Regions from separate parts of the Streptosporangium sp. NPDC005286 genome, predicted to be linked through region 1. Evidence: riboswitches for the same ligand, from Rfam matches in the RefSeq annotation. Region 1 holds a riboswitch; each other region holds the start of a gene.
The links. A riboswitch is a leader RNA that binds a small molecule or an ion and turns the genes downstream of it on or off. The one in region 1 is predicted to bind cyclic di-AMP.

Region 1 (3,301 bases):
GGAGATGGCGCTGCTGCGAGAGCGCATCCCCGACGTGGACGGGAGCATCGTGTGCAGCGTCGACGGCCTGACCCTGGCCAGTGATCTGGGCCGCGACACCGCCGCCGAGCAGACCGGCGCGCTCTCCTCCGCGCTCCTGGCCCTCAGCCGCCGGATGACGGGCATGGCCGGCAAGGGCACCTTCGAGGAGACGCTGATCTCCGGCACCAACGGCTACGCGGCCTGCTACGCCGCCGGACCCAAGATCGTCCTCACAGTCCTGGCACGCCCGGGGACCAACCTCGGGCTGCTCCGGCTGGAGGGTCGCAAGACGGCGGCCAGATTGGCCGCCATCACCTCGCGCATGTCGATAACCCAGTGATCGGAGACAGAAATGGGCAACATGGACATCTCTCTCAAGGAGATGATGGCGATCGACGGCGCCATCGGCGCGGTCATCGTCGACTACAACAGCGGGATGGCGCTGGGCGCGCTCGGCGGTTCCAAGGATCTCGACCTCCAGGTGGCGGCCGCGGGTAACACCGAGGTCGTCAAGGCCAAGATGCGGACCATGGAGTCGCTCGGTCTCAAGGACGGCATCGAGGACATCCTCATCACGCTCGGCACGCAGTACCACGTGATCCGCCCGCTCTCCGGCCGGAGCGGCAAAGGCCTGTTCATCTACATGGCCCTCGACCGGAACCGGGCCAACCTCGCGCTCGCGCGGCACGTCCTGCGCGGCATCGAGGAGAGGCTCGAGGTCTGATCCTGCCGCGGCCCGTGCCCTTTCAGAAAGGGCACGGGCCGCGGCAGGAGCTCACCGCCCGGGCGTTACCGGGGCGGTGAGCTCATCGATCGCGTCGGTGCGGGACGGCCGGAGATCGCGCCGGGCCTCAGCTCTCCTCAGCGACCGCCCTGCGGCGGAGGCGGCCGGCGACCAGGTAGGTGGCACCGCCCGCGGCGAGCACTCCCGCCAGGGCCAGGGTGGCGGCCGTGGTGGCGGAGGGCCCGGCCGGGGTCGCGGCCGCCACCGGGGCGGTGGCGGCCAGGTCCCGGACACCCTGCTCGGCGGCCTTGGCATCGGCGCCGGACAGGGCGATCGGCTTGGCGGCGACGATCGCCCCGGGCGCGGTGAGGGGCTCGGACATGATCTTGGGCTTGGCGAACGTCTGGCTCACCTGCTGGGTCTTCACAGCCTTCTTGGACTGCTCGTCCTTGACCAGGACGGTCTGCGGAGGCTTCGCCGGGTTCGCGTCCCGGTAACGCCAGGCACCGGTGGAGAACGCCACGGGGTGGTTCTTCTTGCCCACGCCGTCACCCCACTTGGTGACCACGTACTTGACGTCGATGTGGCCCATGCCGCCGTTACCGTCCACACCGAGCGTGCCGGGGTTGAACCGGCCACCGGTCAGGTCGGCGAAGGTCTTGGCGTCAAGGTCGATCATGACGCCCACGTTGGAGGGCACGCCGGGACCGCGGTCACCGACGAAGAACTTGGCCTTCTTGCCCTTGTAGACGACGTAGCCCTCGGTGAACAGGGGCCAGCTCGGGCTGGCGATCATGCCCTTCTGCATCGGCTTGCCACTGGCCGGCAGACCGGTGTCGCCGGCCCGGCCCGAGGAGTCGTCCCAGAAGTAGGAGGCCCTGGTCGAGCCCTGGAGGAGCACGACCTCGTTGGCGGCCACCTCGGTGTCCGTGCCGGGGGAGGCGGCGGAGGCCGGGGCGGCGGAGGCGGGGGAGGCGGGCAGCGCGGAGGCGACGCCGCCGGAGACGAGCACGCTCGCGCCGACGAGGGCGGCGGTGATGAGACGGTTCTTGTACGAGAGGTTCTTGATCAGACCGTTCTTGGGCAGGTCAAAGGGGAGATGCATGAAGAAGGGGCTCTTTCACGAGGGAACGGGGCAGCCAGCTGCGACACACGGCAAGGGGTGCACTGGCGGGGACGCGCTCTTCGGAAAAGCGGCGTGGCGAGATCAGCGGATCGCTACGCGGAGCACGGTCCAGGTGCCGCGCTCAGGCGCGGCGACGAAGGACGGAGATGAAGTTCAGGTGGTCGGCACGGGCAGGGCGGGCACCGACGCGGTGACGCGGTGATCCATGAGGGGGATCTCCTCTCCAGCTCGTCTACCGGGTTAGCTGACGGGTTCGGGCGATGGAGTTGCCCTACCGCCGCACATTCGCGGCGGATTCACCCCGGGAAAGTGGTTCCCCGGTTCCCTGGACCCTGCGGGCCCGGTGGGATTCGACGTCGGCCGGCCGCTCCCTCTTGTGAAGGGCAGGTCGCCAACCGATATCCGTGGACACTACCCACCGAAACCGGACAAAGCAAAGCAAATGTCATGAAAACCCCAGAAGATCTACCTACAAGCTTCAAGAGAAGCCCATCGGAGACCCCGTCCCACCAACAACCGCCCTACCAGCGAGAACGTCTTGCCGATCTCGGGTTTCACACCCCGGAGACCCGTATCCGAGGGCCTTCCGCGCCCACGAGGAGCCCAGTCGCGCGAGGGTGATCCACACCCCGCGCCCCGTACCCGAAGCCCTTCCACGCCCGGGGAGAGACCATCCCCGAGGTAGATCACCCTCAAAGGTCCACATTGGGGAATACACGCTCTCCGAGGAAGCCCTCCCTCGACGAAGGGGGACCCACGACGGGCGAGCTCAGTCCCACCAGAACGACCAGGCGTTCCTGCCCTTGATCTGCTCGGCGTAGTCGATGAGGTTCCCCGCGCCCTGGATGATGCTGTCGGGGCAGAACGTCCAGTGCTCCGCGGCGACGTGCAGGGCGTGTTCCGAGGTCGTCGGGGGCGCGGCGACGCTGAGGTCGAGGGTGTTGAACCCCATCCCGACCAGCCGCACCCCGAACCTGTCCTCCCAGCTCCGTACCACCGCCGCGAGCGGGACCATCCACTCGTTGTGGTTCAGGGCGCCCTGCCAGCCCATGACGGCGAGGGCGTCGGCCCCGCGCTCGACCGCGACGAGTCCGAGCGGGGTCCTGCGCTCGGCCACCAGGCCCGCGTACCAGTCGGCGACCACACCGGGATCGGCGGCGAGCCTTCCCGCCGGGGCCGGACCCGGACATTCGACTCCGAAGGGGGCGAGGATTTCGAGCTGGTCGATGTGAGCCTTGGCGATCCAGTCGGACCAGACCTCGCCCATGAACGCGGCGGCGTGGTAGTTGTCGATCTCGACGGCGGTGTCCGGGGCGATCTGACCGGCCGACCAGGGCTGCACCGAGTCCTCCAGCAGCACCGGCCACAGGCCGGAGTGCTCGTGCTGCGCCCGCAGCCGTGCCCAGTACTCACCTGAGACGGCCACCTCA
Region 2 (3,301 bases), on a different contig from region 1:
GTCGCCGTACGCACGGCCCTGCGCCTGGCGGCAGGCGAACGAGTCGACTCCCACCACGTCGAACTCGCCACCGAACTGGTGGTACGCGGTTCCACCGCCCCCGCCCCACCCGAGGGCTCCACCGGCCGCAACTGACCCGCTTACGACCGCCCACCGGAGGGTGGCGCGTGCCCGTCTCGCCGTCCTCATGGACGTGAAGATGCCGGACATGGACGGCATCGAGGCGACACGGCGTATCTGTGCCGACCCGGCCGACGCCGGCATCCGCGTACTGATCCTCACCACGTTCGATCAGGACGAATACGTCTACGCGTCGCTACGGGCAGGTGCGAGCGGCTTCCTCCTCAAGCACGCCACGGCGACCGAGCTCCTGGCCGCCATCAAAGTCGTCGCCGCCGGCGAAGCGCTGCTCGCGCCCACCGTCACCCGTCGGCTCATCGCCGAATTCCTGCGACGCCCCCACCCCGCCTCGGCCGCGCGAGACCTCGACGACATCACCCAGCGCGAGCGCGAGGTGCTCACCCTCATCGGCAGGGGAATGTCCAACTCCGAGATCGCCGAGCACCTGCACCTCACCGTCGGCACGGTCAAGACCCATATCGGCCGACTCCTGGCCAAACTGCACGCCCGGGACCGGGCTCAGCTCGTCATCGCCGCCTACGAAGGCAGGCTCGTCAACCCGTCGCCGCAATGATCACCAAGCTCGCCGGCCCCAGCCGCGGTCAGGCCTTCCCGAACCGGCGGCCTGCCTCTGCGTGATCACCTACCGACACGAACATCATTTCAGCTCGTGTATGCATCCCTTCTAGTACATCGAGATGTGCGGGTGGTCGTAGTGGTTGGCGGTGATGCCGCCGCGGTTGGACATGGTTCTCCAGCCGGAGCCGTGGTTGATGCGCTGGCGCCAGATCACGTACTTCACTCCGAGCTTGGACTTGTTCTTGATGGCCCAGGCGGCGATCTCGTCGCCGAGCCGGAGGTTGGCGGCTGAGGGCATCGTGCCGCCGGTGCTCATCATGAAGTCGCAGGCGCGGCCGAGGGGGTGCTCGCCGCCGTCGTTCGCGGACCGGTAGCAACCGACGGCGTACGGGAGGTTGAAGCGTCTCTTGACGGCCTCACGCATGATCCGGGTCCGGTCGGTGATGTTGTCGGCGCCGGTGGGGAGTTGCGGGGCCCAGCTGCCGTCGGCGCGGCGCCCGGAGCCGACGGGGGCGAGCTGGTCGAGCCTGTTCTTGATGTCCTTGATCAGATCTTCGACCTCGTCACGCTGGGTCTGCATCTCCTTGGCCTCCTCACCGATTTCGTCGGTGAGCCTGGCGGCCGTCTCGGTCGCCCTCTTCCTGCGTTCGAAGCTCTCGGCGAAGCCCTGCAGGTGCGCGCTCTGCTGGGCGGTGAGCTGCTCCATCACCGCTGCTCCACCCATGTCGTCGGCGAACAGCAGCGCGGGCAGCCCTCCGATGCTGCTCTGGTAGCGGAGCTGGACTATGGAGTCGACCTGCTTTTCCGCCCTGGCGTAGAGGTCGGAGGCCCTGGCCAGGTTCTGCTTGGCGACGGCCTCGGCCTTCTGTGCCTTCTTGAGGGACTCGCGCTTGGCCGCGTATGCTTCGATCAGCCCGTCGACCTTCTTGCCGAGCTTGGCCAGCTCGGCGCGGAGTTTGGCCTCGGTCGGCTTGGGTTCCGCGCTTCCCGCGGTGGGGGCACCGAGGGTGAACGTGGCGACCAGGCTCAAACAAAGGGCCAGAGCCGCATGCCGACGGAACGTGGGGGACGGGGCCGCCACGAACTCTCCTCTCCTTCCGCCTACCGGGTTAGCTGACGGGTTCGGGCTGGAGAACGCCCTTCCACCGAAGTGGTTTCACCCCAGGTGCGGTGGTTCCCCGGCTCCCGGGCGATGCGCCTGGGATTAGGCATATCGGCTGTTGCAGCCGATGTGGGAAGGATAGTAGTGGTAAACACAGGGTCACGCGACTTCAAGACGAGACCAATTGGTGATTAGTTCGTGACAACAGAGCGCAGAAGGTGTGCTGCCTCCTCGGGCAGTACGTCGTTCACGAAGGCACCCATGGCCGACTCGGAGCCGGCGAGATATTTCAGCTTGTTCGGCGCGCGGCGGATGCTGAACAGCTCCATGTGCGCGTACGACAGGTCGCGACCGGTGTTGACCGGCGCCTGGTGCCAGGCCGCGATGTAGGGCATCGGCACGCCGAACAGCCCGTCGAGGCGGCGGAGCACGTCGGTGTAGAGCGGTCCGAACGCCGCGCGCTCCGCGGGCTCCAGTCCGACCAGGTCGGGGACCTGCCGGTGGGGGTAGAGGTGAACCTCCACCGGCCAGCGCGCCGCGGCCGGGACGAACGCCGTCCAGTGCTCGTTCGAGGCCACCACCCGGACCCCGGCCTCCCGCTCCGCGGCGAGCACGTCGGCGAACAGGTTGCCGCCGGTCCGCTCCCGGTGGCGCCCGGCCGCCCCGAGGGTCAGCTTGGTGCGCGGGGTCACGTAGGGGTACGCGTAGATCTGGCCGTGCGGGTGGGCCAGGGTGATGCCGATCTCTGCTCCCCGGTTCTCGAAACAGAACACCTGCTCCACGCCCGGCATCGCCGACAACTCCGCCGTACGGTCGATCCAGGCCTCCATGACCAGCTCCACCTGCTCGGGGGGGAGCATCGCGAATGAGGAGTCGTGCTCGGCGGTGAAACAGACCACCTCACAGCGGCCGATCCCGGGGCGGACCTCACTCAACCCGCCAACCTGCTGATAGTCGCCCAGATAGGTGGAGAACGAGGGGAACCTGTTCTCGAAGACCGCCACGTCGTAGGCCGCGGAGGGGATCTCGGTGAGGTTGCCGGAGGTGGAAGGGCAGAGCGGGCACTCGCTGGCCGGGGGCAGGAAGGTGCGGCCCTGGCGGTGTCCGGCCACCGCGATCCACTCCTCGGTCAGCGGGTCGTAACGCAACTCGGAGGCGGCGGGGCGGGGCGGCAGGTCGCGGCTGTCGACCGCTCCGCGGTCGGTGTCGTCGCGGCGGTCGAAGTAGAACAGCTCCCGGCCGTCGGCCAGGTGGGTGATCGTACGCTTCATCGGCCGACGCTCTCGCTCTCCTGCTGTGGCTCTGTGATGATCAGCTCTCCCACCGAGGCGGCGAGCTCCTCGCGGGCCTCCTCGGCCAGGCCGGAGTCGGTGACCACGATGTGGGCCTGGGCCAGCTCGGCGATCGTGCTGATGCCGACCGTGCCCCACTTGGTGTGGTCGGCGAGCACCACCAGGCGGTGCGCGGAGGCGACCAGCTCGCGGTTGGTCTCGGCCTCCA
Region 3 (3,301 bases), on a different contig from region 1:
TGTCCGTTGCTCACCGCGTCACCTCACTTAGACTGCGCATGTGGCAAATGTCAGACGCACATGCTTGCTGCTGCACAAGGTATCGACATAGGAATCAACAGTCACCTTTCCAGTCAGTCATCTCTAAAGTCATCAGAGTCGGGCTCGTGTGTCAGGTGCAGCAGCATCCGGGTGTTTCCCAAGGTATTGGGCTTGACGTGCTCCAGATCGAGGAACTCCGCGACGCCCTCGTCGTAGGAGGCGAGAAGTTCGGCGTAGACCTCCGGGGCGACGGGTGTGCCCTGGATCTCCTGAAATCCGTGCCGGGCGAAGAAGCCGACCTCGAAGGTCAGGCAGAAGACCCTGCGCAGGCCCAGCTCAGCGGCCGTGCGGATGAGCACCGAGACGATCCGATGGCCGATTCCCATTCCCCTGCGGGTCGGATCGACGGCAACGGTCCGAATTTCGGCAAGATCCTCCCAGAGAACATGAAGCGCCCCGCAGCCGAGGATTATCCCCTCCGCGTCAGTCGCGACCCAGAACTCCTGGATGTCCTCGTACAGGGTGACGGTGGCCTTCTCCAGCAGGCGCGGGCCGGCTCCACCGTAGGTGTCGACGAGCCGCCTGATGGCACGGACGTCCGGGGTGCGGGCGCGGCGGACCGTGACCGCCGGGGTGGCGCCGGGAGCGGGTGACCCCCGCTCCTCTCCCTCGGATCCGGTTCGCTGCTCCCCCTCTTTCCCGGGATTCGCGAACGGCACGGGAGAATGCTCCGCAAGCTGCTCCATGACCGATCAGCGTACGTCCTCTCCGGCCTTCAATTACGGCTCATCCTTAACTCTCGCCCCGGGGGCATCACATGACCCTTGGTAGTTGGATTACCACGCTGGGCGCACGACGCCTCCAATGTGTCGCAGCTCATCTTTGGCACGGTCCCGGACCTGGGAAGACCCACGCCACGCCCGCCGCGAGGAAGGCAAAGGCAGCGTAATGGCCATGTTGATCATATTGGCATGTGATCTTTCCGTGACATTTCAGTTGCGAAACCTCTACTGAGTTCGCAGTTCTGGTTGAGCAGGAACCACGAGTGCACTAATCTCCGTGCTCGATGTCAGAGACGTAAAAGCCTGACCCGCCGAATCTCCCGACCAGGGGAACCGGGGACCCACCACGTCCTTCGGGGTGAATCCGAGTGCCACCGGCGCACCCGGTAGGGCTGCCTCCGGCCCGAACCCGTCAGCTAACCCGGTAGGCGGCCGAGGAGAGGAGCCCGTTGGTGAAGCGCATGCGCGACCGCGCAGGAGAGCACGCGGGCGGCGACGCCCGCTGTCGAGAACGCGCGCCGCGGAGGCGGAGTCGCCGCATGGCGGTCATCGGCCTGGCGTTCGCCATCATGACCCTCGGCACCCCCCTGGTCTCGGCCACGGCGGATCCCGAGCCCAGCCTCCAGCAACTGGCCAAGCAGGCCGAGAAGCTGCACGAGGAGATCGGCACGCTCGCCGAGCAGTACAACGGCGAGCGGGTCAGGCTCAAGCAGGCCCAGCGAGCCGCGGAAAGCGCCAAGAAGACCCTCGCGACGAGCGAGTCGGAGCTCGCAACCCGGCGCACCAAGGCCACCCTCCTCGCGCAGAGCAACTACATGTCCGGCGGCCTGAACTCCGGACTCGCCTTCACCCAGGCGACCGACCCCGACACCTTCCTCGACCAGGCCACCACCAACTACGCCCTCCAGCAGCAGCAGAGCGAGGAGGTCGCCCAGGTCGGCCGGGCGATCGAGGCCGCCGAGCGGGCACAGGCCAGCGCCAAGGCGAGGACCTCAGAGGTCAAGGTGCTCCTGGAGGAGATCGAGGGCAAGCGCAGCAAGATCGAGCGACTGGTCGCGCGGGTCGAGAGCGACCTGTTCAGCGAGGTGCGCACCAGGGCCGTCAGCAACAGGGGTGCCCGGGTGAAGGTCGACGTGCCCATCGTGGGCAGCGGCAAGGCGGCGGAGGCGGCCCGCTGGGCGCTCACCCAGCAACTCAAGCCGTACGTCTGGGGCGCCGAGGGCCCCAACTCCTTCGACTGCTCCGGGCTGGTCATGTGGGCCTACCAGAAGGTCGGCATCAGCCTGCCGCACTACACCGGCAACCAGTGGACCGCGGGCACCCACATCTCCAAAAACGACCTGCGCCCAGGCGACCTGGTCTTCTTCTACAGCGACCTGCACCACGTCGGGATCTACATCGGCGCGGGCCTGATGGTCCACGCGCCCCGGACGGGTGACGTCATCCACATCGCCACGATCGACAACCGGCCCTTCGCCGGCGGGGTGCGGATCTCCGACTGAGCGGCTGAGCCGGGCCGGTCACGGATCGCGAGCCGCCCGGCCCTGGGCCGGGCGGCGAATCCTGCCGTGCCGAGGGCCGGTCAGACGGGCACCCCGCAGACTTGCGCCCCTCGGACGGTGCCCGCAGGTGCGGTGACGACGGCAACGCGGTGAGGCGCCGTCTGACCGCGGTGGGCAGGGCAGCCAAGGGGCAGGGTCTAGATCAGGCGGCGGCGGGCCGCCCAGGCCACGGCCTCGATCGCCGTGGCGACACCGATGCGGTCGCAGATGCCTCTGAGCCTGCGCCTGACGGTCCGGCCGCTGATATCGAGGCGGCGGCCCACCCTGTCGACGGTGACGCCCTTGGCGAGTTCAGCCAGCAGCACGAGGTCGTCGTCGCTGAGACCGATATCACTCATGCCCAGGGGGCTGTCGCCATGGCGAGAATCCACTTCTGGATATGCCATCAAGAGTCACTCCCCCCACTCTGGAAACCGGGCGCGAGACGCCGGAAATGAATACCGTCCGCCAGGAACGGTAAACGCCTTGTTCAAAGGTCGTCAAGTTCTACTCTTCATAGCGCGCGCCCACTATTGACATACTAGGTGCTACGTGAAGTACTCATGATATGTCAGTGCCTTTGGGGTTAAGTCACGACCGTGCCCCCGCACGAGCCTGCAGGTGCCCCCCTGGCTGCGACAACAGAAGTCCTGGCAGAACAAGGTTTCGCCGGAACCGCCGCGGCGGCGCGCACCCGCGGGGTCGCATCCTCGGTGGAAGCGAGCCACCCGTTTTTCCCCGGGAAAATCGATCTCTTCCTGGCGCTCTTCGACGGCCACGCCGTCTGGCGCCTTGACGGCACCTCGCGGAAAACTCTGAAATGGGAAGCCCGCAAGAGCACCTTTGCGGCATTAGCGAAGTATCGGGTGCCGACGACGGACGTCAGGCGATATTGGACATGCTTAAAAGGGAGTTTCTGCGCTATGCAGAAAGCCGTCCGAAATTACACGGGGGAGC
Region 4 (3,301 bases), on a different contig from region 1:
GTGAGCCCTGGACCGGGAAAGGACACAAGGATGTCAGGCGAGTTCCTTTTCGAGGTAGTCACGCCACGCCACGGTGAGTTGGGCAGGCGACAGGCCGAGCGTGCCGGTGACATCGCCACCGTAGAGCCTCACCAGAGCCTTCTCGCCGAAGCGCTCCGCGATGAACCGGCAGGCGAGCCAGGCCTCCTCGTACGCCTGCGCGAGCCGCGGGGCGCCGGGGGCGAAGTCGGCGGGACCGGGGAGACGGGCGGGCAGGACTCCGGCGCGCACCTCGGCGGCCAGCTCGGCGGCGGCCGTCCGCACCGGGATCCCGGCATCGCGGTAGCCCACGTAGTCGGCGAAGCCCTCCGACAGCCACATCGGCACCCGGCCGCCACGGGTCGCGCCGGTGGCCACGTGCACGAGTTCGTGCGTGATCACCACGTCCCTGCCGGTCGTGCTGAGCCTCGCGTAGCCCGAGGGCAGGACGATCACCCGGTCCGCGGTCGCCATCGCGGCCAGGCCCCGGGTGCTCTCCGCTCCGGCGAGTGCCGCGGCCTCGGCGTCGGTGGCGGGGAACAGGATCATCGCTCGGACCGGCCCCCAGATCGCCGCGACCGCGCGGCGGGCCCGGTCGGCCCTGGCGGCCAGGTCCCGCAGGACGGCGGGCGCGACGTCGTGGCCGATCACGAGGGAGTGCTCGCCCCGGACGACGACGGCGGCACCGGGCCACAGGTCGCGAAGGTCGACGGGGAGTTCTCCGGCGCGGTGGAGAGGGTCGTGAGGAAGCGGGCCGGCTCCGGCCAGGAGAGGACCCGTCCCGGCCAACGGGCCCACGCTCATCAGCGCCAGCATCCCGGCGAGCACGGTGCGGCGCCCCTTCGGGACGGACATAACGATGTGATGCTAGCGGAACGTGGACCGGCGCTCCGGCCCTCGGGCCGGAGGTGAAGGCCCGCACGGGAGTGCCCGCCGGGGCGCGAGCGTGCCCTGACCTGCCGCGTTCTGCCGCCGGAGCGGAACGTGATCCGGTAGCGCGGATCCGCGCCGGCCCAGGCCGCCGGCCACGCGCTCGCGGCCTTCGCCGGAAACGGAGCGGCCCCGTCCCCGCACATGTGAGGAACGGGGCCGACGCCCCTGCTCAGGCTCCGGGCCGGACCGCTCCGGCGAAGGAGGACCGGTAGTACCCCTCCAGCTTCACGATCCGGACCGTCTTGCCGCTGCTCGGCGAGTGGACCATCCTGCCCTTGCCGACGTACATGCCGACGTGGCCCTTTCCGCTGAAGAACATCAGGTCACCGGGGCGCAGGTGGCTCCACGAGACCTTCTTCCTGATCGCCCGGTACTGGCTGTGCGTGATCCGGGGAATGGACACGCCCGCCTTGCGCCAGGCGTATTTGACGAGCCCCGAGCAGTCGAACGCGCCGGGACCGGAGGCGCCCCACCGGTACGGATCGCCGACCTGCTTCTTGGCCGTCGAGACGGCCTTGCGAGCCCGAACCTTCTGCAGGGCCGCCCTGCTCATCTTGGTCTTGACCTTGGTACCGGCCTTGGCCTTGGGCACGGTTCTCTTCGTGCTCTCGGCCTGCTCGGAGACTCCGGCCGCGGTGTTGACCAGGATCTCAGGGGTGCTGTCCGTCGTCGCCCTGGCCGCCGTCGGCCCCAGGGTGACCGCTCCGGCTGAGGCGGTCAGGGTGAGGGCGATGCCGCCGAGGGAAAGGCGGAAAAGGCGCGACAGACGGGTGTTACACGGGGTGGTAGACAGGATTTCTCCTTGGTGCTTCCACTGATGCCTACCGGGTTAGCTGACGGGTTCGGGCTTGGAAGATGCCCTACGGCGCAAATGCGCTGATTCACCCCTGGCCACGCTGTGTCGGGCCTTTTGGGTCCCCGGTTCCATGCCTCCTGGCTGCATAGATTCGGCGGGCCGCCGTGATGAGGTCCGTCCCCGGCAGGGGAACGGCGGCCGGTTGGATTTCTATAGGGACACCGGCCCGAAGACCGACATTCACCGCGACGGCATGGCTTGCACGTCGCGAGGCCAGAAGTTACCCCGATCTCCAACCTTCGGCAAAGCATTCGCCAAACAAGAAGATCAATAAGCCTTCGTGATCTTCCTGTTACCCCTGCTTAATGGCCATTTATGCTATTGAGATATGACTCTCGTCACACCCCCGGAATCACGCCCGACAAATCGCGATTTCTGTAATGTTCATCACATTTGCCATAATTCACGGTTGAAGCCGCGAGGGCGCCCTCTCCCGCCGCGGAGCATGGGTCAGCGCCGGACGCACGTGTAGGCGCCGTAGATCGATTCCCTGAAGTCCGCCTCGACGATCTCGAACCCGGCGGCGTCGAACATCGGCTCGAGAAGCCACCGGAAGGTGCTGTACTCGGTGCGCAGATGCTCGGCGTAGTCCTCGCGGGTATAACCCAGCGCGGGATCGTCGGCCGCGCCGTCGAGCCAGCGGCCGAGCACGGCGTCGGCCTCGGCCGGCCGGAAATCGAAGATCAGATCGCGCAGGCGCAGGACGCCCCCCGGTCGTACGATCCGCGCGATGCGGTCGAGTGCGACCGCCTTCCAGAAGTCGGGGAGCTGATGGAGGGCGTGACGGGTGTAGACCGCGTCCGCGGGTGGCCCGGCGTGCTCGTAGGAGAGAAAGCCCGCCCGCACGCATTCGAGGTTGGCCAGGCCGTCCTCGGCGGCCCGGACGGTCAGGAAGTCGTGCATCGCCGGGGAGACGTCGACCGCCACCACGCGCCGGAACCGCCGCGCCGCGGCCAGCGCGAACTGCCCCGTCCCCGCGCCGAGTTCCACGACCGTCGCCGTCTCCCCCAGGCCGCGCCCGGCGAGCGCGGCGAGGTCCTCCCCCGGATCGGGCCTGCCCTGCTTGCGGTCGAACCCGGCGACGAACGCGGCGTCGAGGTGCTCGGGACCGGCATGGGCGAGTTCGTCGAGCATCCATGAAGTGATCATGTTCCGATGCTGGCAGCGCCACCGCGCGCGACGCACCCGGTTTTCCGGCCGCCGGGACCCGCGCACCGCGCGTCAGGGGCGGACGGCTCCGACGAGGCGACGGCCGTAGGCCGAGAGCGGGACGACCTTGACGACGTCGCCGGTCTGCGGGGCGTGCACGATCTGCCCGTTGCCCGCGTACATGCTGACGTGGCCCAGGCCCTCACTGAAGATGAGGTCGCCCGGCTGGAGGTCGTTCAGCGAGACCTTGCGGCTGGTGCCCCAGCTCCACTGCTCCCAGGTGGTACGGGGGAGGCTGACCCCCCCGCTGCGCCAGGAGGCCTGGACCAGGCCCGAGCAGTCCCA

Region 2: linked by a shared signal. The riboswitch ahead of ABZU75_RS16315 (hypothetical protein) and the one ahead of ABZU75_RS11885 (hypothetical protein) in region 1 are both predicted to bind cyclic di-AMP.
Region 3: linked by a shared signal. The riboswitch ahead of ABZU75_RS06480 (NlpC/P60 family protein) and the one ahead of ABZU75_RS11885 (hypothetical protein) in region 1 are both predicted to bind cyclic di-AMP.
Region 4: linked by a shared signal. The riboswitch ahead of ABZU75_RS05075 (C40 family peptidase) and the one ahead of ABZU75_RS11885 (hypothetical protein) in region 1 are both predicted to bind cyclic di-AMP.

Annotation. Positions count from the first base shown of each region.
Region 1 covers NZ_JBEXGU010000023.1:69,379-72,679, reverse strand. Annotated here, with positions in the region: gene ABZU75_RS11895 (roadblock/LC7 domain-containing protein) at 1-361, shown strand, start outside; gene ABZU75_RS11890 (hypothetical protein) at 374-745, shown strand; gene ABZU75_RS11885 (hypothetical protein) at 873-1,850, opposite strand; cyclic di-AMP (ydaO/yuaA leader) riboswitch at 2,086-2,237, opposite strand; gene ABZU75_RS11880 (DUF4253 domain-containing protein) at 2,641-3,301, opposite strand, start outside.
Region 2 covers NZ_JBEXGU010000037.1:30,175-33,475, reverse strand. Annotated here, with positions in the region: gene ABZU75_RS16325 (LacI family DNA-binding transcriptional regulator) at 1-135, shown strand, start outside; gene ABZU75_RS16320 (response regulator transcription factor) at 188-694, shown strand; gene ABZU75_RS16315 (hypothetical protein) at 806-1,729, opposite strand; cyclic di-AMP (ydaO/yuaA leader) riboswitch at 1,784-1,920, opposite strand; gene galT (galactose-1-phosphate uridylyltransferase) at 1,993-3,072, opposite strand; gene ABZU75_RS16305 (DeoR/GlpR family DNA-binding transcription regulator) at 3,069-3,301, opposite strand, start outside.
Region 3 covers NZ_JBEXGU010000011.1:287-3,587, reverse strand. Annotated here, with positions in the region: gene ABZU75_RS06490 (RDD family protein) at 1-14, opposite strand, end outside; gene ABZU75_RS06485 (amino-acid N-acetyltransferase) at 114-767, opposite strand; cyclic di-AMP (ydaO/yuaA leader) riboswitch at 1,103-1,250, shown strand; gene ABZU75_RS06480 (NlpC/P60 family protein) at 1,343-2,305, shown strand; gene ABZU75_RS06475 (LuxR C-terminal-related transcriptional regulator) at 2,503-2,703, opposite strand.
Region 4 covers NZ_JBEXGU010000008.1:21,036-24,336, reverse strand. Annotated here, with positions in the region: gene ABZU75_RS05080 (hypothetical protein) at 34-873, opposite strand; gene ABZU75_RS05075 (C40 family peptidase) at 1,121-1,543, opposite strand; cyclic di-AMP (ydaO/yuaA leader) riboswitch at 1,755-1,914, opposite strand; gene ABZU75_RS05070 (class I SAM-dependent methyltransferase) at 2,258-2,956, opposite strand; gene ABZU75_RS05065 (NlpC/P60 family protein) at 3,029-3,301, opposite strand, start outside.